3 regions of the Carboxylicivirga caseinilyticus genome follow, and region 3 is predicted to be linked to each of the others. Evidence: riboswitches for the same ligand, from Rfam matches in the RefSeq annotation. Region 3 holds a riboswitch; each other region holds the start of a gene.
The links. A riboswitch is a leader RNA that binds a small molecule or an ion and turns the genes downstream of it on or off. The one in region 3 is predicted to bind cobalamin.
Positions count from the first base shown of each region.

Region 1: another riboswitch for cobalamin. It lies ahead of cobT (nicotinate-nucleotide--dimethylbenzimidazole phosphoribosyltransferase); the one in region 3 lies ahead of ACRD62_RS09495 (DUF4198 domain-containing protein).
Region 2: another riboswitch for cobalamin. It lies ahead of ACRD62_RS11240 (TonB-dependent receptor); the one in region 3 lies ahead of ACRD62_RS09495 (DUF4198 domain-containing protein).

Region 1 covers NZ_JBNGOX010000061.1:6,850-16,894, forward strand. The annotation lists gene ACRD62_RS21180 (DNA translocase FtsK) at 1-2,384, shown strand, start outside; gene lolA1 (outer membrane lipoprotein periplasmic chaperone LolA1) at 2,427-3,071, shown strand; gene ACRD62_RS21190 (permease) at 3,208-4,584, shown strand; gene ACRD62_RS21195 (SUMF1/EgtB/PvdO family nonheme iron enzyme) at 4,686-5,519, opposite strand; cobalamin riboswitch at 5,832-6,022, shown strand; gene cobT (nicotinate-nucleotide--dimethylbenzimidazole phosphoribosyltransferase) at 6,112-7,146, shown strand; gene ACRD62_RS21205 (adenosylcobinamide-GDP ribazoletransferase) at 7,220-8,002, shown strand; gene cobC (alpha-ribazole phosphatase) at 8,002-8,574, shown strand; gene cobU (bifunctional adenosylcobinamide kinase/adenosylcobinamide-phosphate guanylyltransferase) at 8,575-9,084, shown strand; gene ACRD62_RS21220 (SusD/RagB family nutrient-binding outer membrane lipoprotein) at 9,215-10,045, opposite strand, start outside.
Region 2 covers NZ_JBNGOX010000019.1:22,092-32,136, forward strand. The annotation lists gene ccoN (cytochrome-c oxidase, cbb3-type subunit I) at 1-113, shown strand, start outside; gene ACRD62_RS11215 (hypothetical protein) at 125-319, shown strand; gene ACRD62_RS11220 (c-type cytochrome) at 373-1,023, shown strand; gene ccoG (cytochrome c oxidase accessory protein CcoG) at 1,136-2,533, shown strand; gene ACRD62_RS11230 (FixH family protein) at 2,554-2,997, shown strand; gene ACRD62_RS11235 (sulfite exporter TauE/SafE family protein) at 3,008-3,697, shown strand; cobalamin riboswitch at 3,819-4,078, shown strand; gene ACRD62_RS11240 (TonB-dependent receptor) at 4,157-6,097, shown strand; gene ACRD62_RS11245 (DUF5074 domain-containing protein) at 6,118-7,200, shown strand; gene ACRD62_RS11250 (YncE family protein) at 7,391-8,509, shown strand; gene trpB (tryptophan synthase subunit beta) at 8,775-10,001, shown strand.
Region 3 covers NZ_JBNGOX010000014.1:98,921-108,965, forward strand. The annotation lists gene ACRD62_RS09475 (GH92 family glycosyl hydrolase) at 1-640, shown strand, start outside; gene ACRD62_RS09480 (winged helix-turn-helix transcriptional regulator) at 733-1,095, opposite strand; gene ACRD62_RS09485 (hypothetical protein) at 1,189-1,467, shown strand; gene ACRD62_RS09490 (helix-turn-helix domain-containing protein) at 1,537-2,508, opposite strand; gene ACRD62_RS09495 (DUF4198 domain-containing protein) at 2,964-3,764, opposite strand; cobalamin riboswitch at 3,863-4,043, opposite strand; gene ACRD62_RS09500 (threonine/serine exporter family protein) at 4,377-5,150, shown strand; gene ACRD62_RS09505 (threonine/serine exporter family protein) at 5,154-5,651, shown strand; gene ACRD62_RS09510 (YkgJ family cysteine cluster protein) at 5,655-6,248, opposite strand; gene ACRD62_RS09515 (DUF4838 domain-containing protein) at 6,490-8,739, opposite strand; gene ACRD62_RS09520 (SusD/RagB family nutrient-binding outer membrane lipoprotein) at 8,864-10,045, opposite strand, start outside.

The sequences.
Region 1 (10,045 bases), on a different contig from region 3:
ATTTCAAACTAAGATTTATTGCAGGTATCATAACTATTGGAATCAATTTCTTTTTATTGCTGGCTTTTTTCTCTTACCTGTTTACGGGATTTGCAGATAAAAGCAAATTTGATATTCCACTCTGGGACTTAATTTCAGATGCTGATATTACTGTAGAAAACTGGACAGGTAAATTTGGTGCCTATCTGGCTGATTATTTTATAAATGACGGTATTGGTATTGCTGCATTCTCGTTAATACTAATCCTATTCGTTAGTGGTTTCAGATTATTAGGCGCCAGGATTTTACCATTAAAAAAGACCCTTTATCATTGCTTCTTTATATCTGTTTGGCTATCTATCACTTTAGGTTTTTTCTTTGCCTCTGGTACTGATAGTCAATATTTACTTTTAGGAGGTGCACATGGTTACTTTATCAGTAAGTGGTTGTCTGCTTCTATTGGATCGGTTGGTACATTCATTTTATTGATGGTTAGCCTAATCGTATACCTTTCAGTGACATTTGAAGCATTCTACCGAGCAATGCGAAAACCATTTAATAAAACCATTGAATCTGAAGCTGTTGAAACTATAGTAAGTACAAAAGAAGATATAAAAGAGGTTATTTCATCTAATGAAGAAGAAGAAGAGGAGACTGAATTCGTTACTTCCGTAAAAGAAGAAGAGATCGAGGAGGAAGACGAAATAGTTAAACCAATTGATGAAGTCGAAGCTAATAATATTCAAACCAACTCTGCTAAAGAAAGTATAACAACTATTGAATTAGATACTGAGGTTAATTCTGAATTAAATGGCGATGAATTCGATCTTGACTTAAAGATTGAAAAACACGAAGATGAAGAGATATCTGATTTTTATGATGGAGAACCATTGGGTGATTACGATCCAACTCTGGACCTTTCTTCGTATAAGCTTCCTACCATTGAGCTATTAGATGACCATCGTAGTGACAATGGCGAGGTAACAATGGATGAATTGGAATCGAACAAAAACCGGATTGTTAAAACGCTGGAAGATTATAAGATTCAAATAAAAAACATCAAGGCTACGGTTGGACCTACTGTAACGCTTTATGAAATTGTACCTGCACCGGGAGTTCGTATTTCAAAAATTAAAAATCTTGAAGACGATATTGCTCTTTCTCTGGCTGCTTTGGGTATTCGTATTATTGCTCCAATCCCGGGAAGAGGAACTATTGGTATTGAAGTTCCCAATTCAGAACCTGAAGTGGTATCAATGCGTTCGATCATCAGTGCAAAAAAATTCCAGAATACAAAATATGAGTTGCCAATCGCCTTAGGAAAAACCATCTCTAACGAGACTTTTGTTATCGATTTGGCCAAAGCACCTCACATGCTTGTAGCCGGGGCTACGGGACAAGGAAAATCGGTTGGATTAAATGCGATTATATCTTCTTTGCTTTACAAGAAGCACCCTTCGCAATTAAAGTTTGTAATGGTAGACCCTAAGAAAGTGGAACTTAACATCTATTCTAAAATAGAACGCCATTTCTTAGCAAAACTACCAGATGAAGAGGAATCAATCATCACCGATGTACAAAAAGTGGTTAATACTCTTAACTCTTTAGCCATCGAAATGGATAATCGTTACGAGTTATTAAAGGGAGCTCATGCCCGAAACATTAAAGAATACAATCACAAGTTTGTTAAGCGAAATCTTAATCCAGAAAAAGGTCATCGTTTCTTACCATATATCGTAGTTATTATAGATGAGTTTGCTGATTTAATAATGACAGCAGGTAAAGAAGTAGAATTACCTATTGCTCGTATTGCTCAGCTTGCACGTGCTGTAGGTATTCATATGATTATTGCCACTCAACGTCCATCGACCAATATTATTACAGGTGTTATTAAAGCAAACTTCCCTACCCGGGTTGCCTTTAAAGTTGCCTCGATGATTGACTCAAGGACTATTTTGGATTCTCCGGGAGCCAACCAGTTAATTGGTCGTGGTGATATGCTTATATCTCAGGGAAGTGATTTAGTAAGGGTTCAGTGTGCTTTTGTTGATACACCGGAGGTTGAGCGAATAAACGATTATATTGGCGAACAAAGGGGCTATACTTCTGCTTTCCTTCTTCCTGAATATTCTGGTAGTGATAGTGGAGGAACTGAACCCGGAGATGTTGATCTTTCAAAAAGAGACCAGATGTTTGAAGAAGCAGCCCGTATTGTAGTTGCCAATCAATCAGGATCTACATCTCTTATTCAAAGGCGTTTCTCCATTGGTTACAATCGTGCCGGTAGAATCATTGATCAGCTGGAAGCAGCAGGTATTGTTGGACCATTTGAAGGTAGTAAGGCTCGTCAGGTTTTAATAGCTAATGAACTGGAGTTGGAAAGGCATCTAAGTCAGTTTAATTAATTTTGGAATAATAATTGATAAGAATATAGAAAAACAATTTATATGAAGACATTCTATTCATTTCTACTTTTACTCGCAATAGCAGTTGGAGCTTCTGCTCAGTCCGCAGAAAAAGCAAAGGAAATTCTTGATAAAGTATCAGCCAAAACAAAAGCATATCCTTCCATTATAGCCGATTTCTCATTCAAAATGGAAAATCTGCAGGAAAATATTGAAGAGATATATGATGGCTCCATCATATTAAAAGGTAATAAATACAAAGTATCGTTAATGGATGTTGACACCTATTACGATGGAGAAGTTCTTTACACACATATGGTTGAAGCAGGTGAAGTAAATATTACAACCCCAGATCCAGATGATGAGGAAACACTAAATCCGGCTACTATATTTAATATATATCAGGATGGTTATAAACTTAACTATGTTGGTGATGGTGTTGCTGAAGGACGTGATGTACACGAAATTGACCTGTATCCTACTAATCGTGATAAACCTTATTCAAGAATTAAATTACTGGTATTTAAAGATGATCTGACATTATTTTCATTTCGTCAGATGGGAAAAGATGGCAACAACTATACAGTAATTGTTAAAAAGATGATTACTAACAAACAAGTTGATGATAAGAGTTTTGTCTTTGATTCTGCTGCCAACCCTGATGTTGATGTGATAGATATGAGATAATAATTAATTCAAGCATAAACTCAAATCCTGTCTATCGGCAGGATTTTTTTGTTATTTTTGCCACTTATCCAAAAATCTACATTTATCGATTTATTTAACTGTTTGAACTAAAACAGATAAATTAAGTTTACAGGATATGGAAGCAATATTGACCTATACAATCGACTTTTTCAATTCATTGTTTGACCTGCTTAAGGCAATGTCACCTTACCTTTTATTGGGTTTTTTCTTTGCAGGCATTTTGAAGGTTTGGTTCCCACAAAGCTGGATCGACAGATTCATGGGAAAAAGCAATCTTGGATCCGTTGTAAATACAGCCATTTTAGGCATTCCCCTCCCCTTATGCTCTTGCGGTGTAATACCAACCGGAATATCGTTTTATCGTAATGGCGCATCCAAAGGTTCAAGCGTTAGTTTCTTAATTTCAACCCCTCAAACAGGTGTTGACTCTATTATGGTAACTTATTCATTATTAGGATTACCGTTTGCCATTATACGTGTTATTGTTGCCTTAATTACAGGTGTATTAGGAGGTGTAGCCACCAATACCATCGCAAAAGATGATAAGGTAGACGCTTCTAAATCAGGCGAAAGTTGTGAATCGGATAAGATGGGCACCAAACAAGGCTGGAAAGGTATCTTTCGATATGGTTTTTATGAATTTTTAATGGATATTGCCAAGTGGCTGGTAATAGGCATTCTAATTGCTGCTGTATTAGCCGTACTTATTCCTGATGATTTCTTTGCTAATTACCTGGATAATGAACCATTAAGCATGCTGATCATACTTCTTGCTTCAGTTCCGCTTTATCTTTGTGCTACAGCATCAGTGCCTATTGCAGCAGTTTTAATGCTAAAAGGGTTATCACCAGGTGCAGCTTTGGTTTTATTAATGGCAGGACCCGCAACCAATGCTGCCACAATTACCATCATTCAAAAAGTATTTGGATTAAAAACGCTTATCTCCTACCTCGGTTCAATAATTTTGGGAGCTATGGTTTTCGGTACTTTGATAAATGCCTTTTTACCCCGTGAATGGTTTACTCTAGCCGAACATGCCATGCACGAAGGGCATCGACATGAGCTATTACCAGAATGGTTTCAGTTACTATCAGCCATCACCCTTATTGCCTTAATAGTGAATGGTTATATTCAAAAATATCTCAAAAAACAAAGATTAAAAAAAGCCACAATTCAAACGGAACGACTTTCAAAATCAATCATATTTAATAACAACAATAAACCATCGGCAGGAGCGCCTGTTGTTCCTGTTTTTAACACATCATTTACCATGGCAAAACCTACTGTTAAAACAACTTATATTGTTGAAGGAATGACCTGTAGTCATTGCAAAATGAGCGTAGAAAAAAATCTAGGAAAATTAGATGGCATTGCTTCTGTTGAAGCTGACCCACAAAGTAATCGTGTTATTGTGGAAGCCTCTGAACAAGATAATGCAATTGTTGAATCTACAATTGAATCCCTTGGTTATTCGTATAAAGGATTAGCATAAAACTCGATAATAATATAAAAGCCCTGCAAACTAAACCATCTGTTTGCAGGGTTTCTTTTTTATTGAAATATCATCAAGTAAACAAAACTAGTCAGTCGTGCTTATTCATAAATTGAATCCTTTACAATTCTAAAACCAATATACCCTTCACGAACATTCTTGTCTTTAAAAGTCTTTAAAAGCTTATCGTCACCACTTTTCCAGGAATTACCCATTGCTATATTTTCACCATTCTCATTACTGCTCGAAATCCATTCCGAAACATTCCCATTCATGTTAGGAACTTCCATTTTTTTAACTTTCTGACTTTTCACATTATCAACCTTACTGCTTTTGACAGATGGACCAGGACAATATTGTTGAGCACAATACCACTCAGGCAATGTTGCTAACCGATAGCTCATTTGGGTTGGTTTACCTTTTTTCATCAATTCATTGTTTTCGATAGTTGTTCGCCAAATACAATAATACATTGCACCTTGCCTGGTAACCCCAACTACCGGATAATCGTCATATTTTTTGTCGGTAAAATAGTTTTGGTATAGTGTATACTCTTCACTGTTGATTGGATATTCATTGGCCATTGCAAAAGTATCTATCAGATTCGATAAAACATCTGCCATTTTGCATGAGACAATATACGATTTCAAGTCTTTTCTTAGTTCTTCAAAGGGTTTCGATTTCAAATCCACCCATTCAAGATTTCCATCAGGGTGTGCTTTCAAATAATCAACAAATGTTCTGAATTCTTTATTCGTAATCTCATTACTAATAAAAAAGGAACGCAAACTAACTTTTACTTCTCTGCTATCTGCTGAATTTTCATCCTGAAGAATTATTTCACCAGCTGGAATGAAAGTCATATTTTTTAATTTACTCTGCCCCAATGTCAAACCAGACCAAAAAAGCATTAATAGAATGACTATTTTTTTCATAGTTTTAATAATGTTGTAGTTTAATTATTATGTAATATTCAGAACTCCTAAATCTAACATTTATTGCTTATTTCTCTTTTAAATTAAAATGCTGATATCAAGTCCCGTATTGATTCATTTAAAAACTGAGTTTTGAAACATGAACATAAGCCACGGTAATGTAATAAACAACATTCATCTCATTGCATACCAATCTTACTTGATATGTTCACTGTCTATCCTTGCGGCACTACTTACTATCCTGAGTCTTCAATCGTCTACACAAACATCGACCATTACACATCCTAACCTCACTACGTCCAAATCTTTTTATTACTTTTGCATCACTAAGGTGCGCAAGCATAATAGGGAATCCGGTGCTCAGTAAGATGATATTCCGGAGCTGTCCCCGCAGCTGTAAGTCTCAATGTCAATAACATTATGTCACTGAATTTTAGATTATTCGGGAAGACGTTATTTGATAAGGGATGAGCCAGAATACCTGCCTTAGCATATAAACTTCGGGGTAAAGTAGTCAGATGCGCACGCTTGTGCTATTAATTCTTTCCACTTCCCTCCTGAAGATAATTGTTTAACTTTTAATGCATAAACAATGCAGGAGATTCAAATCAAAGGTATTGATCACACATTAGATCAAGCAATTACTGAAAAAATTAACGGTAAAACAAAACCGTTGGGTTCATTGGGCCAATTAGAAACCATTGGCGCCCAAATTTGTCGCATTCAACAAACTTTACATCCGAAGCTGAACCAACCGGCCATATTAGTTTGCGCGGGTGATCATGGTATAACCCACGAAGGGATTAGTCCTTTTCCGCAGGAAGTAACCTTTCAAATGGTAATGAATTTTCTTGCTGGCGGAGCAGCAATTAATGTATTCAGCCGTCAACATCAGATTAACCTTTTGGTAGCCGACACCGGTGTTAATTACGACTTTGAAGCTAATGATCAATTAATAAACAAAAAAGTAGCTAAAGGAACACGTAATTTTGCCGTTGAACCAGCCATGACATTAGAAGAATGTAGCCTAGCAATGCAAAATGGTGCTGATATTGTTACAGAATTACATCAAACAGGTACCAACATAATTGGTTTCGGTGAGATGGGCATTGGCAATACAACCTCTGCTTCTGCCCTTTTGTGTAAATATGCCAAAGTAAAACCAATTGATGCATGTGGTGCAGGCACCGGATTGGATGACAAAGGCATTCAGCACAAGGCCGATGTAATAACCAAAGCTCTTGATTTACACAAAAGCATAACTGATCCATTAGAAATTTTGGCTTGCTTTGGCGGTTTTGAAACAGCTACCATTTGTGGAGCCATGTTAAAAGCAGCCGAATTGAATATGATTATTATGGTAGATGGATTCATTGTAACATCAGCCTTACTGGCGGCTTACGCAATGCAACCACAAATACTGGACTATTGCATTTTCACGCATCAGAGCAATGAAAAAGGCCATCAATACATGCTTAAACATTTACGTGCAAATGCCCTTTTAAACATAGGCATGCGCCTTGGTGAAGGAACCGGAGCAGCAGTTGCATACCCATTGATTCAATCTGCGGTTGCCTTCATTAATGAGATGAGTAGCTTTGCTGATGCGGGCGTAAGTAACAGATAACACTATAAGCTATTAGCCGATAGCTATTGGCTAATAGCCTATTTCTCTTCTATCTTATAACTTAATAATAGCCATGAAGGAACAATTCAACCTTATATTAACTGCATTCGGTTTTTTTACCCGAATACCGATCCCTTTTAACATTGCATTTTCACAGGATAATCTGAACAAATGTAATCGTTATTTTCCTCTGGTTGGATATTTTGTGGGAGGATTATCAGCTCTTGTATACCTTTCAGCTTCTTACTTTCTGCCCGAGTCATTATCAATTTTGTTATCAATGGCTGCAAGTATCCTTCTGACTGGAGCTTTTCATGAAGATGGATTTGCAGATGTATGCGATGCATTTGGAGGAGGCTGGACGAAAGATAAAATTCTGACTATCATGAAAGATTCCCGTATTGGAGCCTATGGAGCCATTGGAATCATTCTTCTCTTGTTAACAAAATATACAGCAATTAATGACCTTCCTTCAGACATCATTGCCTTGTCGTTAATTACAGCTCATGTAATTAGTCGCTTTATGGCTGTATGGACTATGCATAGTCTTGATTATGTGCGCGAAGATGAAAGTAGTAAATCGAAACCAATAACAAAATCTTTGCAATCTAAAGATCTGTTTATTGCACTTGCCCTAACCATACCTTCTCTTTTTCTTTTAATGGATTTTAAAGTTCTTGTTATTATCCCAATTTTAATAATTAGTAAATTACTATTGGAACGATACTTTAAAAAATGGATAGGAGGATATACAGGTGATTGCCTTGGAACCATTCAACAAACAACCGAACTTTTAATTTACATTTGCCTAGTTGCGTTATTTCAACAATCGAACCATTTTTCATTTTTTAACTGATGCAGGAAATCTATTTAATTCGTCATACCACTCCAAAGGTTGAAAAAGGTATCTGTTATGGTCAACTTGATTTGGATATTACTGATAGTTATGAAGATGAACTTAAGCAAATTAGAAATACAATTCTGCACAAGCAATTTGACGATGTTTACTCAAGTCCGTTAATACGTTGTAGAAAGTTAGCCAACGATTTGTTTGAAAATGTATATATCCAGATTGATAATCGAATAATGGAACTCAATTTTGGCGACTGGGAAGGAAAACCTTGGAAAGAAATCGAAAGATTGAGCATTGATAAGTGGTCAAACGATTTCATTAATCAGAGTCCACCAAATGGTGAAAAGTTTTCAGAGTTAATCAGTCGGATAAATGAATTCTTCTCTATACTGAAAGAAAAAGTTCACAACAAAATTGCTATTGTTACACACTCAGGAGTAATAAGGGTTGTATTGATGAAATACTTATCCATTCCACCCGAAAATATTTTCAATCTAAATCTGAACTATGGCTGTGTTATTAAACTCACAATACACGATGGAGGCTATCATCAGGTTGAATTTTTAAAGGGATAGATGACAAAAATAATACTTATAACAGGTGGACAACGCTCAGGTAAAAGTCGATTTGCCCAGGAGTTGGCATTAAAACTAAGTGCAAATCCTGTTTACCTGGCAACATCGCGTATTTGGGATGATGAACATCGTCAACGCATAGTTCGTCACCAAAATGATCGTGGTCCTGAATGGACAAACATTGAAGAAGAAAAGCATTTATCAAAACACAGCCTGGAAGACAAAATTGTTTTGATTGATTGTGTAACTCTATGGCTAACCAATTTCTTTTTTGATAATAAGAGCGACATTGACCAATCACTACTTGAAGCAAAGGAAGAATTCAATAATCTTATACAACAGGATACGACCTTTATCTTCGTTACCAACGAAATTGGTCTTGGTGGCATGCCTGAAAATGACTTACAACGAAAATTTACTGATCTACAAGGCTGGATGAATCAGTACATCGCTCAAAAAGCAGACGAAGTATTTTTAATGGTTTCCGGAATACAGTTAAAAATAAAGTAACTTTTCTCCTCTTCTGTTTTTACTTTAACACATATAAAAACAGAAGGGACGCTTCACAACGTCCCTTCCTCACACAACTAAACCTTTAATCTACGTCCCACCACAGCTTAAAAGTTTAATATTTTCAAAATTATGGTTGAAACCATAATTTTGTATCCATTTCATCTCCACCAATTGCATCACCAGCACTCTTATAATTTAAAGAATTGATATTAGCTTCAACTAATGGATAGTTAGCTCTTGTGGGTAAATCTGTTAGACCTGAAACTAAAGTGGTGAAAGTATAAGTAAAGGTTGTTGTTGTTCCATCACCTAATGGTACAATTACACTATACTCATTTCCTGGTTTAGAAAAAGTTGTTGGATAACCAGTTCTTTTATATTCCGCCCAAGCCTCCTGAGGTTGCATATACAAAGCAATATACTTCTGTGTTAATACCGTTTCTTCACTAGCTGCAGGAAGTGTTGCAATATAAGCTTCTATATCAGCTGCAGGAACACCCCATTTTTCCATTGAAGCTTCAACACCTGCCTCATACCAATCTTGATCCCAACCATTCACTTCAGACAATAAGAAACATACTTCAGAATATTCCATATAGTATTCAGTATATTTTGAGTCTAAAATCGCTTCTCCAGGCAATGATTCCCATTTAAAATCACTTACAACATCTCTTGCCGCACCCACAGGAATACCAACATATTCACCTGAAGCATTAGGATCAACATAAATGCCTAAACGAGGATCTTCTCCAAAAGGACCTCTATCTCCTTTTAATAATTCAACAAATGTATTTGATGGTGCAAAATCTAATCTATTACTAATATAAAAAGCAGAATACATAGGAGCAGAATTTGCATCATTATCAGCTGTATATGTAACACCTGCACTATCATCATTGCCTTCCATAACTCCAGCAGAAATTGCTGCATTTATATGCTGAGTTGCTAATGAATTATT
Region 2 (10,045 bases), on a different contig from region 3:
CTGCAGGAATTGAAACTAGCAGTGAGAAAGAGATAATTGCACTTATCGCTTATTTGCAAAGACTTGGTACAGATATTTATAAAGTAGTACCAGAAGATGAAACAGCAGATTAATTGGTAGGATTATGAAATTAGTAAGACATTATCTGGAAAATATTGCTGGTATTGAGATATACCCTATTATATCGTTTATTCTTTTTTTTACCCTGTTTTTATTTATCACATGGTATGTAATAAAAATGGATAAAGGTATGATTGAGGAGGTTTCAAACTATGCCACAGATAAAGCTGACGAATTACCGGAAGAGAATCAGAATTAACTAAATCTATAAAAGACAACTTTAAAGAGTAATGTCTTTAAATATTTTCGTCTATGGAAGAGAATTTGAAAGACCAAAAAATGCCCGAGGTTGATCCGTTAACCAATGATAAATTCGTACCTGAACACGAGTTTGATGGTATTAGAGAATTGGCTAACAATCCTCCGTGGTGGCTGACATTTATATTTATTTTCAGCATTTTGTTCGCCTATGTTTATTTGGCTAAATACCATTTTTTTAGTGATGGTAAAGTGGGTCTGAATGAATACGAGGCTGAATTGTATGCTGTTCAAATGCAGGAAGAAGCCGCTGCAGGTGTTGAAGCCGTTGCGGCAGAAGGAGGCGGTGGAATTTCCATTGAAACAGTTAAGGTTGACTATAGTGTTCCTTTGACTGCCCAAACAGACATTGATAAAGGCGCTAAAGTTTTTGCCACTAATTGTGCTGTTTGTCATTTAGCAGAAGGACAAGGATTGGTTGGACCGAATTTAACGGATGAATACTGGATTCATGGAGGTAGTTTTGAAAATATAATGACAGTGATTAATAATGGTGTAATTGAAAAAGGAATGATTGCCTGGAAAGGACAAATTTCAGATGCTCAAATACATCAGGTTGCCAGTTTTATTACAACTCTGCAAGGAACCAATCCTCCAAATCCTAAAGCACCTCAAGGTGAAAAGTATGTACCGGCAGCAGAATAGTTGAAAATACATTTCTCAAATAGTAACGGGTAATGTATTTGCATTGCCCGTTTTTGTTTCCAAACAGAATTACTATTTTTAAAGATGCTCAAACTGAACTAAATCCATATTCATGACAAATGATAATAACCCGACATTTCGTGATCGAATTGTCACAATGAATGAGGAAGGCAAACGTAACTGGATATTCGCTAACCAACCCAAAGGTAAGTATTATAATGCCCGAACGATTGTTGGAATCATATTACTGACCTTTTTATTTGCAGCTCCATATATTAAAATAGATGGTGAGCCATTACTGTTGTTTGATATTATACATCGGAAGTTTGTTTTATTTGGAGTTGTTTTCTGGCCTCAGGATTTTCATTTATTTGTTATTGGCTTAATTTCTATAATCATTTCAATAGTAACATTTACTGTTGTTTATGGTAGAGTTTGGTGTGGTTGGGCTTGTCCTCAAACAATATTTATGGAACTTATTTTCCGTAGAATTGAATATTGGATTGAGGGGAGTGGAGATCAGCAACGGATTAGAAACAACGGAGAAGATACCTTTGATAAGTTCTGGCGTAATAGTCTGAAACATGCCATATTTATATTGATTTCTCTGGTTATAACACACACCATGTTATCATATTTTGTGGGTGTTGAAACGGTTCAGAAATACATAGAAGGTTCTCCTACAGAAAATTTTAGTGTGTTTGTTGCACTTATGATTTTTACTGCGGCATTTTATTTTGTTTTTGCATTTTTTCGTGAACAGGTTTGTTCTTTGGTTTGTCCGTATGGGCGATTACAAGGTGCTTTGGTGGATAATAACACATTGACTGTAATTTACGACTACAAAAGAGGTGAGAACAGAGGCCCGATGCGTAAAGATGAGGATCGTAAAGCTGTTGGTAAAGGAGATTGTGTTAATTGTCATAAATGTACAACTGTTTGTCCGACCGGAATTGACATTAGAGATGGTATTCAACTTGAATGCATCAATTGTACAGCATGTATTGATGCTTGTGATAGTGTGATGGAACGTTATAAATTACCAAAGGGATTGATCCGGATCACTTCAAAAAACAATATAGAAAATGGACAAAAGTTTCGTTGGACTCCAAGGGTTATTGCATATACCACCTTGTTGGTTGCATTAATCGGAGTTTTAGTTGTACTGTTTAATCTACGATCAGATTTTGAAACAACCATTTTGAGGGTGCAAGGATCATTATATCAAACCCTGGATGATGGACGTATTAGCAACATTTATAATTATAAGATTGTTAATAAAACCACTAAAGAAGCTGACCTGTCAATCAAATTACTTTCTCCTGAAGGAGAAGTGCAATTGGCGGGACATATGATGAAAATAAAAGAACAGGAAAAGCTTCAGGGGGCCTTTTTACTGAAATTATCAAGAGAACAATTGAACGGTGCCAGTACGAAAATTATGATTGGGATATATGATGGTGATGAATTGATTGATACAATTGAATCAACTTTTGTAGGGCCTAACTAATCATTAATAATAATATTAATATGAAATTTAATTGGGGACACGGTTTAGTGGTTGTTATTCTGTTAGGTATTACCGGATTTTTATCCTTGGTTTATATCACAACCAGAGAACGCATTGATATGGTAACCGATGAGTACTATCCAAAGGAATTGAAATATCAGAACCAGATTGAAAAACTGAAAAATTACAATGCATTGTCTGATAAAGTCAATATTAAAGTAAATGGAAATTTAGCAGTAGTATTTCCTAAGATCACAGATAAACCTGATGAAATAACCGGTAGTATTCATATTTATCGTCCATCCGATAAACGATTAGACATAGAAAAGGAAATACAATTGGATACTGCTTTTATCGCTAGTTTTGATAAAGAGAATTTCAAATCCGGTAAATACGAGGTTATCATTGAATGGGGAGCCAATAATCAGGAATATCTTACAAAACTTCCGTTATTTATAGACTAAACTAACTATCATGGGTATTTTAGAAGGATTTGTAATTGGTTTTTTTGGCAGTCTGCATTGCGTTGGAATGTGTGGTCCATTGGCATTGGCACTTCCTTTGCCTGTCAAATCAGTATGGCAAAAAGTAATTGGAGCCCTTTTGTATAATATTGGCAGAGCTATAACCTACAGTATCTTGGGTTTGATCTTTGGTTTTGTGGGAGTTGGTCTCAAGCATTCGGGAATTCAAAATATAGTTTCTATTGTTTGTGGTGTAATAATGATATTATCAGTTGTTCTTCCCGGAATAATAAAATTGCCCAAGGGAAGTAATAAAATAACCAATTCGATTTATGGTACACTGAAGAAGAAAATAGGAGATTCCCTTAACCGCAGAAAAATAGGTAATTTGTTTATCATTGGTATTCTAAATGGGTTTCTTCCTTGCGGACTGGTTTATGTTGCAATATCCAAAGCTGTTTTGTCGTTAACTCTTGCTGAAAGTGTATTATCCATGTTTTTCTTTGGATTAGGAACGCTTCCCATGATGTTCGCGGTTGCTTTTTTCTCCGATATTATAAAAAGCAGATACCTCTATCATCTTAAAAAGTTTATTCCCGTGTTCATAATCATTTTAGGTATCATCTTTATTCTTAGGGGAATGAATCTGGGTATCCCTTTTATCAGTCCGGATATGAGTAAGCCAACTTGTTGTCATTAATGATTGTTGCTATTTTTTGAGCATCACAAGAAGAAATATATTTATATGAACGGTAAGGATATAAAATCTAACTGGTTAGAAAATAATTTAGTTTCAGATACTTTAGCATAAAAAAAACCATTACTTTTGCGATCAGATTGGTTCAAAGGGTGTATATCTGCACTCTGAGATAATAGGGAATGCCGTGAAAATCGGCAACAGTACCCGCTGCTGTAAGTTCCGATCCTGAAATAATCAGGATAGTATGCTACAACCAACATAGCCACTGTTACCTTAAAAGGTTCCGAATGGGGATAAGTTTCTATCAGACAAGAAACAAAAACGGGAAGGCGGTTTGTAGTCGGAATAAGTCAGAAGACCTGCCAAATAACTTAATTTAAGCTTCGGGAGCTAGGCAATCACACAAGATAGGTTTACCTTTTCTTTTATGATACCGGCTTTTTGATAAAGTATTGGTGAATGTTTAAAACTATTGTAGTTGGTTTATTGGTGTTTTTGGCCATAATGGATACAAAAGCTGAAGGTGAGGTTAAAGATTCATTGCCAGGTTATTTACAACACTATGATATAGAGTCGGTAGATGTTGTTGTTACTAAACTTAAACAATATCAGGTTGGTTCGAAGAAGGAAACTTTTACTCCGCTACAAAAAAGCTCCGTAGAACAGGGAAGTCTTACTGAATTAATCTCAAGATATCAACCTATTTACATTAAAACTGACGCGGGAGGATTAGCCTCTTTTCGGTTCAGGGGCACATCAGACAATCATACATCAGTGCGTGTTCGCGGCATTGAATTGAATTCTCAGACTTTAGGTAGTTACAATGCAAATAATGCTCCTGTTTTTCTATTTGATCAGGTACAAATTAGTTTTGGTAGTTCTTCTGCAACCTTGGGTTCAGGCTCTATTGGGGGAAATGTAAGGCTTGAACTTCAGAATAAATTTAAAAACGGAGTGAATGGTGAAGGAAAAGTTTCACTGGGTTCTTTTGGTGAATATATGGCAGGAGCAAAAGTTTTTGCAAGTAATGGCCGGTTAGAATCAGTTACACGTCTTGTATACTACGAAAAGGAAAATGATTTCCCATTTGAAAATACAGCCTATTATAATTTTGAAACAAGATCTTATGATCGCGATAAGCAGAAAAATGCCCGAATAGAAAATGCTAATCTAATACAGCAGTTGAATTATAAATGGGACGATAACAGAATGTTATCATCTGTAATTTGGTTGACAAAAAACCGACATGAGGCACAGCCAAATATGGCTGAAAATACAAATCCTAATACCAGATATATTGAAGATCAGAATATAAGAACCTGGATTCAATATGATCAGAATTCTCATATTGGCAATTTTTATTTAGGAGGAGGTTATGTTTTTGATGATAATATTGACTACAGTAGTAAAGAACAAAAAATTACTACCCAACGATGGATAACTGAAGGAGGTTTAAAAAAGGAAAAAGACTGGTTAAGCATGCAACTGGGTTTACGATATCTATTCATAAAACCTGATGTGTATGCCTACGATGAAAGTATTTCAGAATACAGAACTTCTCTGTATGCATCTTTATTAGCAACTCCAATTGATTGGTTGAAATTGTCGTTGAACCTTAGACAGCAATTTGTAAGTCGATTTAATGCTCCTTTTACACCTGCCTTGGGGTTGGAGATGAGACTAATCAATAAAAATAATCAAACGCTTAATTTATTCGGTAATATACAAAGAGCATATCGTATACCAACGTTAAATGATCGATACTGGGGGCAGGATGGATATGAAGGAAACCGAAATATTAAACCTGAAGATGCCTTGAGTGCAGAGTTGGGGCTGGGCTACTTATTTTCAGATAATGAAACATGGACTTTTCGTTTAAATACCAATGTATTTTATATGAATGTTCATGATTGGTTATTATGGACACAAGGAAGCAGTGGTTGGTATGCCGACAATGTTATGCGTGTGATTAGTAAAGGATTGGAAACTACTATAAGAGCCTATTGTGATTTAGGTAGACAACAAATTGAAATAGGTGGAGGGTTTACTTTTAATCCTGCAGTAAGAAAGGAATCTGATCTTATTACCGACATCATTGATCAACAGCTGGAATATGTACCTAAATATATTGCAACAGGATATATTCAATATACTTTTTCAAGAGCAGGGATAATACTGGATGGTAATTATACAGGAAGAAGATATTACAATCAGGCAGGTAAATATTTATCAGCTTATCAGCTAATAAATTGCTCTGCTTTCTATCAATTTAACCTTGGAAATAACTTGTTAAGATTTGATGCTCAGGTGAATAATCTATTGAGTGAGCAATATCAGAATCAATATCAATATGCCATGCCTGAGATCAATTATAGAGTAGCAATTAATTATAAATTTTAAATAATTCATTAATCATGAAGATGAAGAAGTACTTAGTTTTGTTTCTAGCATTGCCTTTTTTATTGGCATCTTGCGAGAAAGAAGAGAATGAAACACCAGAAGCAAAAATTACCGGACATTATGTTTTAAATTATGGTAGCTATTCAAGTTCGGTTGGCTCTCTTTCATACATTGACCTTGAGAATTCAACAGTTCAAAATGAGATTTATAAAGCAGTAAATGGCGTTGATATGTCGGGTAAACCGCAATATGCATATGAGTACCAAGGTGATATTTACTTTATGGGAAATGCTGTTGATGAAATATATTTTGTTGAGGCATCTTCGTTGGAACAAACCAGTAATGGGGTGTCAACCGATATAATAAAACCACGCTTTTGTGTTGGAGAAGGCAACTATCTGTATATCTCATGCTGGGGTGGTGATGTTTGGGGCGATACTTCATTGGGATATATTGCAAAGTATAATGTTACAACCAATGAAGTTGAGAAAACAATTGATATGCCAGGTGGTCCTGAAGGATTAGTGATTGCAAATGGAACTTTGTTCTGTGCCTTAAACTATGATACTAAAATTGGTATGATTGATTTAGAAACAGAAGAAGTGAGCTTTATTGAAGGAGTTCCAGGTGTTTCTTCTTATTTCTTAAAAGATGACGAAGGTAATCTTTTTGTTAGCATACCTGATACTTATAGTATAAGTGCGACAACAGCTGGTTTAGGATACATTAATACAACAACCAAAACTTTGGAAGCAACTTATGAATTATCTAGTATTACTTCTAATTATTCTTCTATAATGTCATTTAATAAGGACAAAAGCAAAATTTATGTTGTTGGAGGTAGTTATGATTCTTTCTATAATTATAGTGGTGGAATTTATGTTTTTGATACTGAATTAAAATCTTTTGAATCAGAACCTTTGTTGACTGGAGTTAGTGGTATTAATGGTGTGTACTTTAATAAACAAACAGAGTTGGTCTATGTGATGGTTTCTCAAAGTACAACAGCAAATGGACTACTATCATTTTACAATACTAATGGCGAATTACAGGAAGAATTTAGCACAGGAATTGCACCATCATGGATTCTTGATGTTGAATAATATATGATTACTACTTGTATAGTAGTTGATAAATCTTATATAAAGGCTTGCGTTTGCAGGCCTTTGTTATTTTATATTGTTTAGCAGATTCAGAAATTCAATGGATACACCAGATAATTTAAAAAGGAAGATTATATTTGAGGTCGTTTGGCAAATAGTATGCATAAGAAAAATATAATTGATGAATAAAATGAATAAAATATTTCTGACCTTAACCCTGGGTGCTTTAGTAATCTCATCGTGTACCGAAATAGATACCTCTACAATTGAAGATTATCAAGGTGCTTTTATTTTAAATAAAGGAAACAGCGAAACAAGTACAATTAGCCGTTTCAACTTTGAAAATATGGAGGTTACCAATAACTTGTTTCAGGAAAAAAACAATGGACAGACACTTGGAGCAGGAGCAACCGCTTTTACTGTTAAAAGAAGCAGTGAATATATAAATGGACGGGGATACATCTCATTCGCTCAATCAGGAACCGTTGACATGATTAATATGGAGACTTTTCAGGTTGAAGCTAGCATCGATGGTTTATCAAATCCAAATGATATAATACTTGCAAATGAAACAACAGCATATGTAAGCTGTGGAAATGGTGTTGCAGATTCAGACAAAGATAATATTATAGCTAAGATTGATCTAGATACACATGAAGTAATTGCAACTTTACCAGTTGGCGAAGGTCCGGGTAAATTAATCAGTTCAGGTAAATTCTTATATATAGCCAACAGTGGTGGTGAAAATAAGGATGGCAATACTGTTACGGTTTATGATATGAGCAAAGATTCATTAATTGATGTGATTGATGTAGGAGTTCAGCCAGTTGATATGGTGGTTGATATTGATCGTAATATTTGGGTGTATTGTGATGGTGATGCCTCGGGTAATAACCAGAGTCTGTATAAAATCGAAAGAAAGTTTGTTACTGATGAAATAGTAACTGATAGTTTGGTGCACGAACCAAAATTAATGGTTGATTTAGGTTACAGTGAAGGAAATGGAACAAATGCTTTAGCAATATCGAAGGATAAACGTTTTATCTATTATGTACATGGAAGAACATATTACAGAAGTGTTTACAAGGATGATAATACGGAAGATCAGTTAGCAATTACTGGCACTTATAGCGATGTTGCATTAAACAGAATCGACTTTGATCATACAAAAAGTTATTTGTATGGATTACTGGAGAATGGAACAGGCAACGGAAAGTTATTGGTGTTTACACTTGATGATGATAAATATGTATTAGATTCGGAATATGAAGTAGGTATTAATCCTATTTTTACTACTTATATTTACTAAAGAAATTTTTTGTAATTTATTAAAACCCGCATATTGCGGGTTTTTTTATACCCTATGATGAAATGAATTTGCATATATTGTTTTTAGCTTTTGAGATTAAAATTTTATTAATTATACTTGTTTCACCTAAGATGAAAATATGAATAATTTAATCCATGATACTTTTTGGCGTCGTTTAATAATACATTAGGCGGACCAACTTACAATATGATTATAAAGCCGTAGGTTACCGCCTGCGGTTTTTTTATTTTAAACAAATAAGAATATGAACGATTTAAACAAAGCTCAGTTAAGCGAATCAGTGATGCCTGATAAGGATGGCTTTTTCGGTGAGTATGGAGGGCGTTTTGTACCACCAATGCTGGAGCCAATTATGCAGGAAATTGCTGATGCGTATGAAAAAATTAAGGATGATCCGGTTTTTAAAGAAGAGTTATACTACCTTCAAAAACATTACACCGGACGACCATCCCCAGTGTTCCATGCACAAAATCTTTCCAAAAAAATGGGTGGCGCCCAAATTTACCTCAAGCGCGAAGACCTTAACCATACCGGAGCTCATAAAATTAATCACTGTCTGGGTGAAGCCCTTCTGGCTAAAAGAATGGGCAAAAAGAAAATTATTGCCGAAACAGGTGCCGGACAGCATGGTGTTGCTTTAGCTACCGCTGCTGCATTGGTTGGATTAGAATGCGATATTCATATGGGAGAGGTGGATATCTATAAAGAACATCCTAATGTAGTTCGCATGAAAATATTGGGAGCCAAGGTAATTCCGGCTACTCATGGATTAAAGACATTAAAAGAGGCGGTAGATTCTGCTTTTGATGCGTATGTTCAGGACCCTGTAAATCAATTGTATGCAATCGGATCAGTGGTAGGTCCTCATCCTTTCCCGATGATGGTCCGTGATTTTCAGTCTATCATAGGTCGTGAAGCAAAAGAGCAGTTTCAGGAATTAACAGGTAAACTGCCTGATAACCTGGTAGCCTGTGTAGGCGGTGGTTCCAATGCAATGGGTTTATTCACAGCCTTTTTACAGGACGATATAAGTATTTACGGAGTAGAACCTGCAGGTACCAGCTTTAAAACCGGAGATCATGCTGCTACTCTTTCATTGGGTAAACCTGGAATGATACATGGTTTTAAATGTTATCTGTTACAGGATGAGAAAGGAGAACCAGCAGCAGTTAACACCGTTGCAAGTGGTCTGGATTATCCAGGTGTTGGACCTCAGCATTCCTATTTAAAGGATATTGAAAGGGTTAAATACGAAACTATTACAGATAAAGAAGCGATTGATGCTTTTATTGATTTAGCCAGAGAAGAAGGTATTATCCCTGCTTTGGAAAGTTCTCACGCTGTTGCTTATGCTATGAAGCTGGCTAAAACATTACCAGCTGATCAAACCATTTTAGTTAACTTATCTGGTAGAGGAGATAAGGATATTGATTATGTGGTTGAGAAATATGGCAAGGATTACGGATTGTAGACTTGAATATTAGATATTTAAAGCACCGGGTATACTATTCAATT
Region 3 (10,045 bases):
GATGCGACCCCGAATGAGTGATGGCAGCTGGTTTGCACCCTTCTCTCCTATGGATGGTGCCAACTTTAAGCCTGTTACCGGATTTATTGAAGGAACCTCCTGGCATTATTCGTTTATGGTACCCTACGATGCCAAAGGTTTGATTAAACTGAATGGAGGAAGTAAGAAGTTTGTTAACAAGCTTCAAAGCGTGTTTGACAATGGTTTATACGAGCCCGACAATGAACCTGACATGGGTTATGCTTTTCTTTTCAACTATATAAAAGGTGAAGAGTGGCGAACTCAAAAAGAAGTTCGCAAGATTATTGATCATGATTACTCAAATACACCTGCAGGAATACCAGGTAACGATGATACCGGAACCATGTCGGCCTGGCTGGCATTTGCAATGATGGGCATCTATCCTGATGCTCCGGCTGTTCCCCAATACACTATTTGCAGCCCTTATTTCGATGAAATCAGTATCCAGCTGAATTCAGATTTTTACAGTGGTAAAAATTTCACTATTGAAACGGTTAAAGCAACAAATGAAGCGACCACAATCGATAAGATGGAGTTAAATGGTAAACCTTTAAACAGCTATTTTATCAGTCACGATGATATTGTAAAGGGTGGGAAGCTCAAAATCTGGATGAAGTAATTAGCACCTACTACTATTATCATTATACTATCTAAAAGCAGCTTCTCAATCTCGGGAGCTGCTTTAGTATTTTAGTTTAAACAACTATAGAATCAGTTGGATGGAATCACATCCAACACATTTTTCCGATGTGATGCTCCCCATTTTTGCAGTTGCAGAATTATTTTTACCAATTCATTTCCCGGAGTTGTTAACGAGTACTCTACAGACTTTAGATTATCATTAAGTTCTTTACGATTTACAACTCCATTGATCTCCAACTCCTTTAACTCTTTTGATAAGATTCGCGGAGATATGCCATGGCATTTTTTCATCTCGTTAAAACGTTTGGGTTCTGATGCCAGACAGAGGATTAACCGCATCTTCCACTTTCCGTTCAACACACACATTAAATCATTGAGAGGCACAAAGAAACCATTACAGTCCCCTAGTCCTGAACATTTAACACAAGCCATCGATTTCAATTAAGTAACCAGTAACAAAAAGAATACTTGTACAAAAGTAACCGAATTAATTATTTACTTTGCAGCTCATCAGAAGAAAGAAAAATGAGCATCGCAATCGTTTCTTTTACATCATTTACTATCAATCTGTTATTAGGTAGATGGAGAGCAAAATATAAGAAGTTCACCATAGCATGGTGGTTACTTATTCATGCATCTATACCTATCCTAATTCCTTTGCGCATCTGGTTGGATACTCCCAAAATATGGATACCTCTGTTTATTGGTATTGCAATTGCCGGTCAATTTATTGGCTCAAGAGTATTAACAGATAATTCAATTGAGAAAAAAAAAGGACTAATAAAATTAGAATTATCGGGTTAACTAATTGATAAACAAATTTAAAATTTTTCTTCCAGGGACATAATTAAACTGCTAGAGAACATCATTTTATTATTCAAATTCCTGAATTAGTTTCTGCACTTTACTTTTAAGTTGATTAAAGAAACGAAATCGCTCCCGCTCAGAAGTACCGCTTAACTGCATCGACTTGGATATGGTATTGTTAATCCATTTCTCTGTTTCTTCATTAAATGCTGAATCAGCAGTAAAAATGGCATTAATGGTAAATAACTTTATGGATGTTGTAGTGCCGGTTGAACCTTTCATTTGAATAAAGTCGTTCTGCATATCTACCGGACTGAGGTAAAAATTAAAAGGCGTGGATATTCCTTTGTATACTTTAGCTGCAACTTGTGTTTTTTGCTCAATATCACAAACCATATCATGCAATTGATTAACCAATTGCAATGCTGTTTCTTTTGATTCAAAACTGCCAATATCCCTATAATATTCTAATAAATTCAAAATCGGTTCGATGGTATGATCACTCCATATCTCAATGGAAGGGATTTGTAGGAACGAATCAACTATGGTTTGATAGGGGACTTTAAGTTTATCAGGATTTAACTTTTTTACAAAAGCTTCATAGGTAATTACCTCGTTGTTTAAACTTCGAAAAAGGGCATAGACCTTAAAAAAAGTAAGTTCGGTATATGGAAGAAAATGGAATATGGGAACATCCTGAGCAGTTATCTTACATTCATTGCCTTTATCTGTAGCTAAACCAGTATACAAACGAGCCAGTCTGTCCATGTACATTTCATAAACCTGTGCTGATGAAAAATCAAGTGGTGAATAGTTAAATGGTATTGAATCAACCCTATGATTGAACAAATAATCCATGGAAATATTAAAATGCGAACACAATAATTTCAATTCACTTAACGACAATTCCTTATCACCTCTAATTCTGCGATAAGTTGAATCGGAACTGATTCCTAATAAGTCACCTATAACATCGGCTAACCTTAAGTTCGGATCTATCTTCTTCTTAATTTCCTCAAAAAGCTGTTGTTGAATCATTGGATTTATTAATGAAAAATCAATAAATAAACTAAAACTATTTGCAATAATCCGTAAATATAAATCATATCAAATGGTTTATTGCAGAAATCAAGAAGAAAACCTTCAGTTACCAACATCATACAGTCCCGAATTTACTGAATATCCTTAAAAGCCTCCTTACCCTTTTCGAATTGTCGTTTTAGTCAGGCACTCTTCTAAAGTACTTTTGAATCTATCAAATCATTAAAAACAAATACAATTAATTAAAAACAGGAGTCATGTTAAAGAATTTTCTAATACTCATGCCACTAATAATCTTGGGTGGATTTCTATTCGGTAAATATGAAGCTTCGTCTGTTAATCATGACCATTCAGTTAAAAAAGTAACTGAGATGCAATCAATGCACTTGAAAACTTCAAACGATCAACGACTAATTAAACCCATAAGGTTGTGTGGTAATACAAGCTCAGATTTATTCTGACAGATGAACTTCCAAAGTAAGTGAAGTATTGTAACTTTCCCATAGTGTGTCATCTATCTTCTTATGTATGGTGACAAATAACAAAACAAGTCCAGCTTTTTTAGGTGTAAATGTAAACACTCCTTCTTCATTGGCATATATACTACTTTCTCTAACATTCTCAACATCATACAAGTCCTCTATTCTTTTCTTTTCGTAATGCTCATTGTTATAAACCACCACAATTCGGGCATTCGCTACAGGTGTTCCATCATGATAAACTTTAAACTCAGTTTTCTGATTGAAAATCATTTCATTGGGTGATGATAATGGTATAATTTCAACTCCTTTGCCAACCAAATGAGTCTTATAATTAGCATTTCCCTTCATCAGATAAGTATCAGCACTACTGTAATATTGAAGACTTGTTAAGGTGCCTTCATGCTTTTTTATTTCATCAGAAAAATAAAGCTTGCCATCGGCTGTTTCGATTGCCTTGTATTTGGGTCCTTTACGCAAAGCAGCATGAATTCGATAGGTTCCTTCGCCAGATATTACCGGCTCGAGGTAGCAGGCTGCACATGTTTTTGCAGTTGGTTCCAGAACCTCCTCTCCATTAGGTCCAAACATGGTATAAAATGGAGCCACCATGGCAAAATCTGCCTGAAAAGGAAACTCAGTAAAGGAAGATTCTATTTGCAATCGGTTATGCAATATAATAAACTGGTTAGGCTTTAAAAATGGCACATGAGCATCAACAATAAGAGTATTGAAAACACCTAACAACAAAACTAAAAGCACTACTTTTTTCATTGATATTTATTAAAGATTAAACATTCATCACAAAGTAGATGCGGGAAAATGAAAAGAATTTTTCGCGAAGTTATTATCTTCTGCCTTTCTCCCGAAAGCTACGATACTTATATCCGGCAGGTCTTCTGACTTGTTCCTGTTTTATCGCCTTCCCATTCATTCATACAACAGTGGCTTGCATGATAAAACATTTCATTGGAACTTACAGCTACGGGGATAGTTCCTGACTCTAACAGGATTCCCTTTTAATCGATAAGAACCGAATACGAACGCAAAAATATAGAAAGAATGTGTGAAACCTTACTAAAGACAGATAGATATTTTAAAATTATATTAGCTGACATTACCGTCCATTTTTTCTTTTTTAACTATGCCTCTAATAACTAAATTATAAGCCACCACCCTCTGTTTTTAAACATCCATTTCTTAATTTTCTCGTTTTTTCTCACAAAATATCTTAAAACCCACACATTACAGAAATAAAACATCATTTTATAGCAGTAGCATTGAATTACTCTTTCTATCTTTGCAACTTCAAAATAGCTGTTTGGGGGGACATGGAATCGAACAGTTGTATTTAAGAAATTAAATAAAACACAAACAGTAACAGCTATGGAAAAAAGTATCCATAAAGATCAGGTAGAACGGTTCGGATCCATTCTACTGGAAATTGGTTCCTTACTTATGAGTTACGGAGCCAACAGTATGCGAATCAGAGTAACACTTAACCGAATAGCTAAAGCCTTTGGCTATAATCTTGAGTTATTGATTACTCACCGTGCTTTAATGCTACATATCGACGACAAAGACGATCAGCACTCATTCAACCAACTAAAACGTACTTCACCCCATGGGGTTAATTTCCGTCTGGTTAGTGGCATCAGCAACATGAGTTGGCGCATTGTAAGTGAGAAATGGTCGTTGGACGAAATTGAGAAAGAGATTGAGCGATTAAAAAGCCTTCCACATTATCCCCGAATCATTATACTCTTACTGGTAAGTCTTGCCGATTTATCATTTTGTCGTTTGTTTGGTGGAGGAATGATTGAAATGAGTATAGCTTTCGGAGCTACCTTCGTTGGCTTATTTGTTCGTCAGGAGGCTGTTAAAAAAACCTTTAATCCATACATATGTATCTTTTTTGCTTCTCTTGCTTCTTCATTGATATCAGGTTTAGCTGTTAAATTCAATTTAGGAGATCATCCTGAATATGCATTTGCAACCTCTGTTTTATACCTGATTCCAGGAGTACCATTAGTCAACTCCTTTTCAGATATTATTGATGGTAATATTATGAATGGAATTGTGAGAGGTATGCACGGAATGGTAATCGTTTTATCTATCGCACTGGGATTGGCTTTATCATTATTAATTTATCAGATTTAAGAGATGACTGTACTTTCAATTTTCGAACATATGTTATGGCCTGCACTGGCCTCAATAGGATTTGCTGTTTTATTTAATGTACCCCATCGTACTTTAATTGTAATTCTGGGAATGGGAGCAGTTTGCGGCCTCACCAAATATGTTACAATGGAGTTTGGTATGCATGTAATTACTGCCAGCTTTTTAGCTGCAATTGTAGTAGGATTTTTAAGTATCAGTGCAGCACAAAACAAACTCTCACCCATGTATGTATTTGCCATCCCATCAATCATTTCGATGATACCCGGGGCATTTTCATACCGTACCATGCTGGGTTTAATACAATTAACACAAGATCTGAATCCGGATCAATACGTAGAAGTGCTGCATAATGTAACCAGTAATGGTTTAAATGCTGTATTTGTATTATTGTCCATTTCTGTTGGTGTTTCAATTCCCATGCTATTGACACGTCATGAGTCTGCTCGTGAGATAGTAGCTTTGGTTAAACGAAATCCATAAGAATTACATTGCCTTACCCTTTTTATAATGAAAGTGGGTGGCAATGGTTTCAATCGCTATTTTAATGGCTTCTCCAATAGGATACATTTTTTGTGCCTTATTATAATCGACAAACTGCAACCGCTGATAATAATCGGTTGCTTTGGGACCCAATGGTTTTAAGCGAAGTATTTCATTAGCTATGACTACCCCATTCTGATGTTCAGTTTGTATGGTTTTACAGGTGGCAAGAACACGTTGATCGTATTTATTTACACGATAGGTATATCCAAAAATTCTGCAGATTAGTCCCCTCTGCTCGTAAAACATGCATCCAATTCTGGAACCATTGATGGAGAATGTATCCAAAAGAGGACAAATAGCAGAATTATTAACCTGATCAATTCGAGATAAAATATCGTTGGATAAATCATTTTTAACCAAATGGTATGCCAATGGATAAAACTCAACTGGTGTTGCCTCAATATTGGAGGTTGTACAACACTTTATGCAATTATTAGCACAGCTAATACCGGTTTGTTCTTTTAGTTTTTGAACGTCTTTTTCCAGTGTTTTGAATAATCTCTCAACAGCACGGACTTTGTGCACTATGGTCATAAAATATTCATCAATATGTTATCCAAATATATGCGAAAGAATGATAACTGATTCTGAGTAACTCAAATATTTTTATGAATTAAAAAACACTAATAACATGCACTTTTATCTCTAATATAAAGTTCTTTCAATAGTATATTTCAACTAATAAAAAAGTTAGATTAACTTTAATCTCATAAAAGCAATTATCCTAAAAAAGGTCAGGAAACCATTAATTATCCTGACCTTTATAGAAATATAATTATTGAATAATCAACTCATCAACAAACATCCAGCTTGGGTTACCAAAACCCCGATGCCATTCAGGACATTGTTTCATTGATTTAGCTGTTACTTTTAAATATCTGTATTTTTCTGTCTCAAATTGGATCGTAAAGGGTATTGACTGTACTAAAAAACCTCTGTCTTCATCCTTATTTTTTATTCTTCCCAACTCTTTAAACACTTTGCCATCGATTGACCCTTCAACTTTAACTTCCAATGGAAGAAAAGTCCAAGAATTAATAGCCTTCAAAAAGTTCATGTTCACTTTATGAACTTCCTCCTGTGATTCCAAATCAACAAGAAGAATCATATCATCACCTTCAAACCCTAACCATTTCTGGTGAAAATCCAATTCTCCAACCACTCCATCGTTTAAAGCCGAAGCTCCTCCAACAGGATACTTATCACTGTATAGGCTTAATATTTTAATATTCTTTCCTTTAGCTTTATTTAAGGCTGTTATTCGTTTTAACTTACTTAAAGCATAAGTACGATAATCATCCGTCTTAAAAAGTCGTTCATTAATATTTACAGCTCCGGTATTAATTGAATTGATCGTAAATCGATTGAGATATTCTAACATTTCTTGTTTAACGACAATAGTATCAACACTTCTATCGAAATACGAAATACCATCAGGTTCTTCATTTAATGCAATATCAAGATATGCAAAATCAACCGCTAACCGGGCACGTTGAACCCTTTTTAGGTACACTGGATCATTTTTAACAGCCTCTTCTGCCCTATCCATTATTTCCTTATAGTCGTTCAGATACTGAGGCGCCAGATATGAATCCAAATAATCTGCAGGAAATCCGTAAATATCCAATCGTTCTGTTTGTTCGAATTTTTTCAGGTTTTGTTGAGTTGCATCAAAATATGAACGAATAAAAGGAGCTGCATCGCCATAATATTTAGCTATAAAATCATTAATTATTGAATCAGCATTTGCATTGACATCCCACATTAATTTTGAAAGCAGATATTGCTTCAACTCGTTCAAATCCGACCAATTATGACCACTCCCTTGCTCAAACATGATTTTAACACCATGTTGATGAAAAAAGCGAAGATTAGGTTGCAACACAGTAAAATTTGGAAACGGAGTTAAATAGTTTTTAAACTGTACTACATAATCCCAGGCAAAAATATTATCCGATAAGCGACTCCAGTCTTCCATATCTGTGACAAAATCAGCACTACGCTCATCATCTGCCAATGGCATACTTCGGTTACATTCAATGGAACAAAACATGATGTTAACGTTCGGTAATGGTTTAATATTTTCAGGAGCCGAACGTGTAAAATTATATGCCAATGTTGATATTACTTTATCAGGAAACTTAGATGCTATCTGATTGGCCATTTGAATGTAAGCTCCTGAAATATCCCCATATTTCTTATATAAGGCTTTGCAGTCTTCACATTCGCAATAATTAAAACAATCATTTTGCGACACCGACCAGTATTTCTTTTCAGGATGTTGAGCCATCATGACTCCGAGGTTTTCAATCAAGGTTTGAATTGTACCCGCATTACTCAAACACAATTGCCCATCTTTTAATCGATGATTACCAACCAGTGAAAAATACTCAGGATGACTGTCGAAATACTTTTCAGGCGGAATTAAATGCTGAAAAGTATGAACAAACAATCCCCACTCATCAAGATCTTCCAGTTTATTCCAATTCTTATAATCATGAAATTCATCATCATCAAAGCAAAGTTTACGCAAAGTAAAATCTGGTTCATACACTTTTAAACCTTCGTTAAGAACAATCCTTTCTTTTTCAGGAATAAAGTATTCTGTTGGGGTTAACATATTACATCCAACATGTTCTTCCAGAAAGGTATATACAGCATACAAATTAGCTTTTCCGTTTTCTCCACATAAAATAATCTCCCTATCCTTTATTGAAATGATAAACCCATCCTCATCCATAGAATCTATCCCCAGAGCTTGTTGATTAAGCAAATCGTTACCAATAAAAATGGTACTTTCATCAGCTATTGCCTCATTACTTAGAGAGAGACTTACACCAGACACTTTCTGAATAAACTCCTGTAATTGACGAGCAGCAAACAAGGTTGTACTATCAGCATTTGATGCAACAACTATTTGATAATCCGAATGATTATTTCGCATTAAATCAATAGTTGAAACAGATTTCTGACATCCATTCAATGTGATAAATACAAAAAACAGGATCAGTAAATTAAATTTCATTTTTAAGGTTTTATAAACGCTTAATATCATATTACCTGTTCATTAAAGTTATCAATTATCACAGAGTAAAAAGAGGAAACCCTTTGCAGAATTTCCTCTTTCATTAATTATAACTGATAAATGGTTAATTTACATCCCACCATACTCTTACGCTACCTTTATCACCACCTGACAACGAACTTACTGCTTCATTAACAGCTGCTTCGTTAGTACTATACTCGGTAGGCACATAAGTTAATCTTCGCATTACTCCATAATTACCGTCAGCATCCTCAGTATACAATAAAGGATAAAGAATATCGGCATCTGAACGACGAAGGTCTGCCCATGTTTCCCATGACTCAGGGAAAAGAGCCAGATATTTTTGTACTGCAATCTGCTTTAATTGCTCAGCTTCTGTTGCCCCCCATGATACAGGAACGTCAACAGGAGGAGTAGCACTACCACCTACTTTAGTATACTCAACAGCTAAAGTTGGTTCAACAGCCGTTGTAGTTCCAGCAAGGTAAGTATCAATTGCAGATGCATCGCTAACACCCCATTGTGATAATGATAAACGAACACCTTCTTCGTACAAATCTTTAGCAGTGCCGCTCATATTCCAGCCTTTCAATGCACATTCTGCACGGTTGAAATAAGATTCTGCAGCCATCATAACTTCAATATCATGACCTGTATTGTCACCAAATGTAGTTTCCTGGTTCGATTGACTTAAAACAGATGTACTCCAGTCACGGGTAGTACCACCACCATTTGGCTGACCAATGTACTCTCCTTCACCGTTGGTACCATACCAGATCTCCATACGAGGATCGTTGTATCCTTTCAAGATACTTTCCATATCAGCTGACATATAGAATCCCCAATATTTAGCAATATCAACAAAGTTATTGTAAGTATCAGAAGTCACTGCAAAATAAGCACAATCATCATTGCTTTCCATTACACCAGCAGCCACCGCAGCTTCAGCTATTTCCTGTGCACGAGATGGATCGATATCTGAGATACGTAATGCTAAACGCAAACGCATTGAGTTAGCAAATTTTCTCCAAAGCTCAGTGTCACCACCATAGATAGCATCGTAATCTTTAAAAATACCTACTGTACCATTTAATCCGCTAAGTGTTTCGTTCGCATTCTCTAACAATGCAAAGAAATCATCATACATATCTTCCTGTAAATCGTATGCTACTGAAGCACCTCCTTGTCCGGCAGCTGAATAAGCTATCGGTCCCCAAGAGTCGGTGAAACGGTGATACATAAATACTTTCCAGATATCCAAAACAGCTAATGCTTCTTCGTCGCC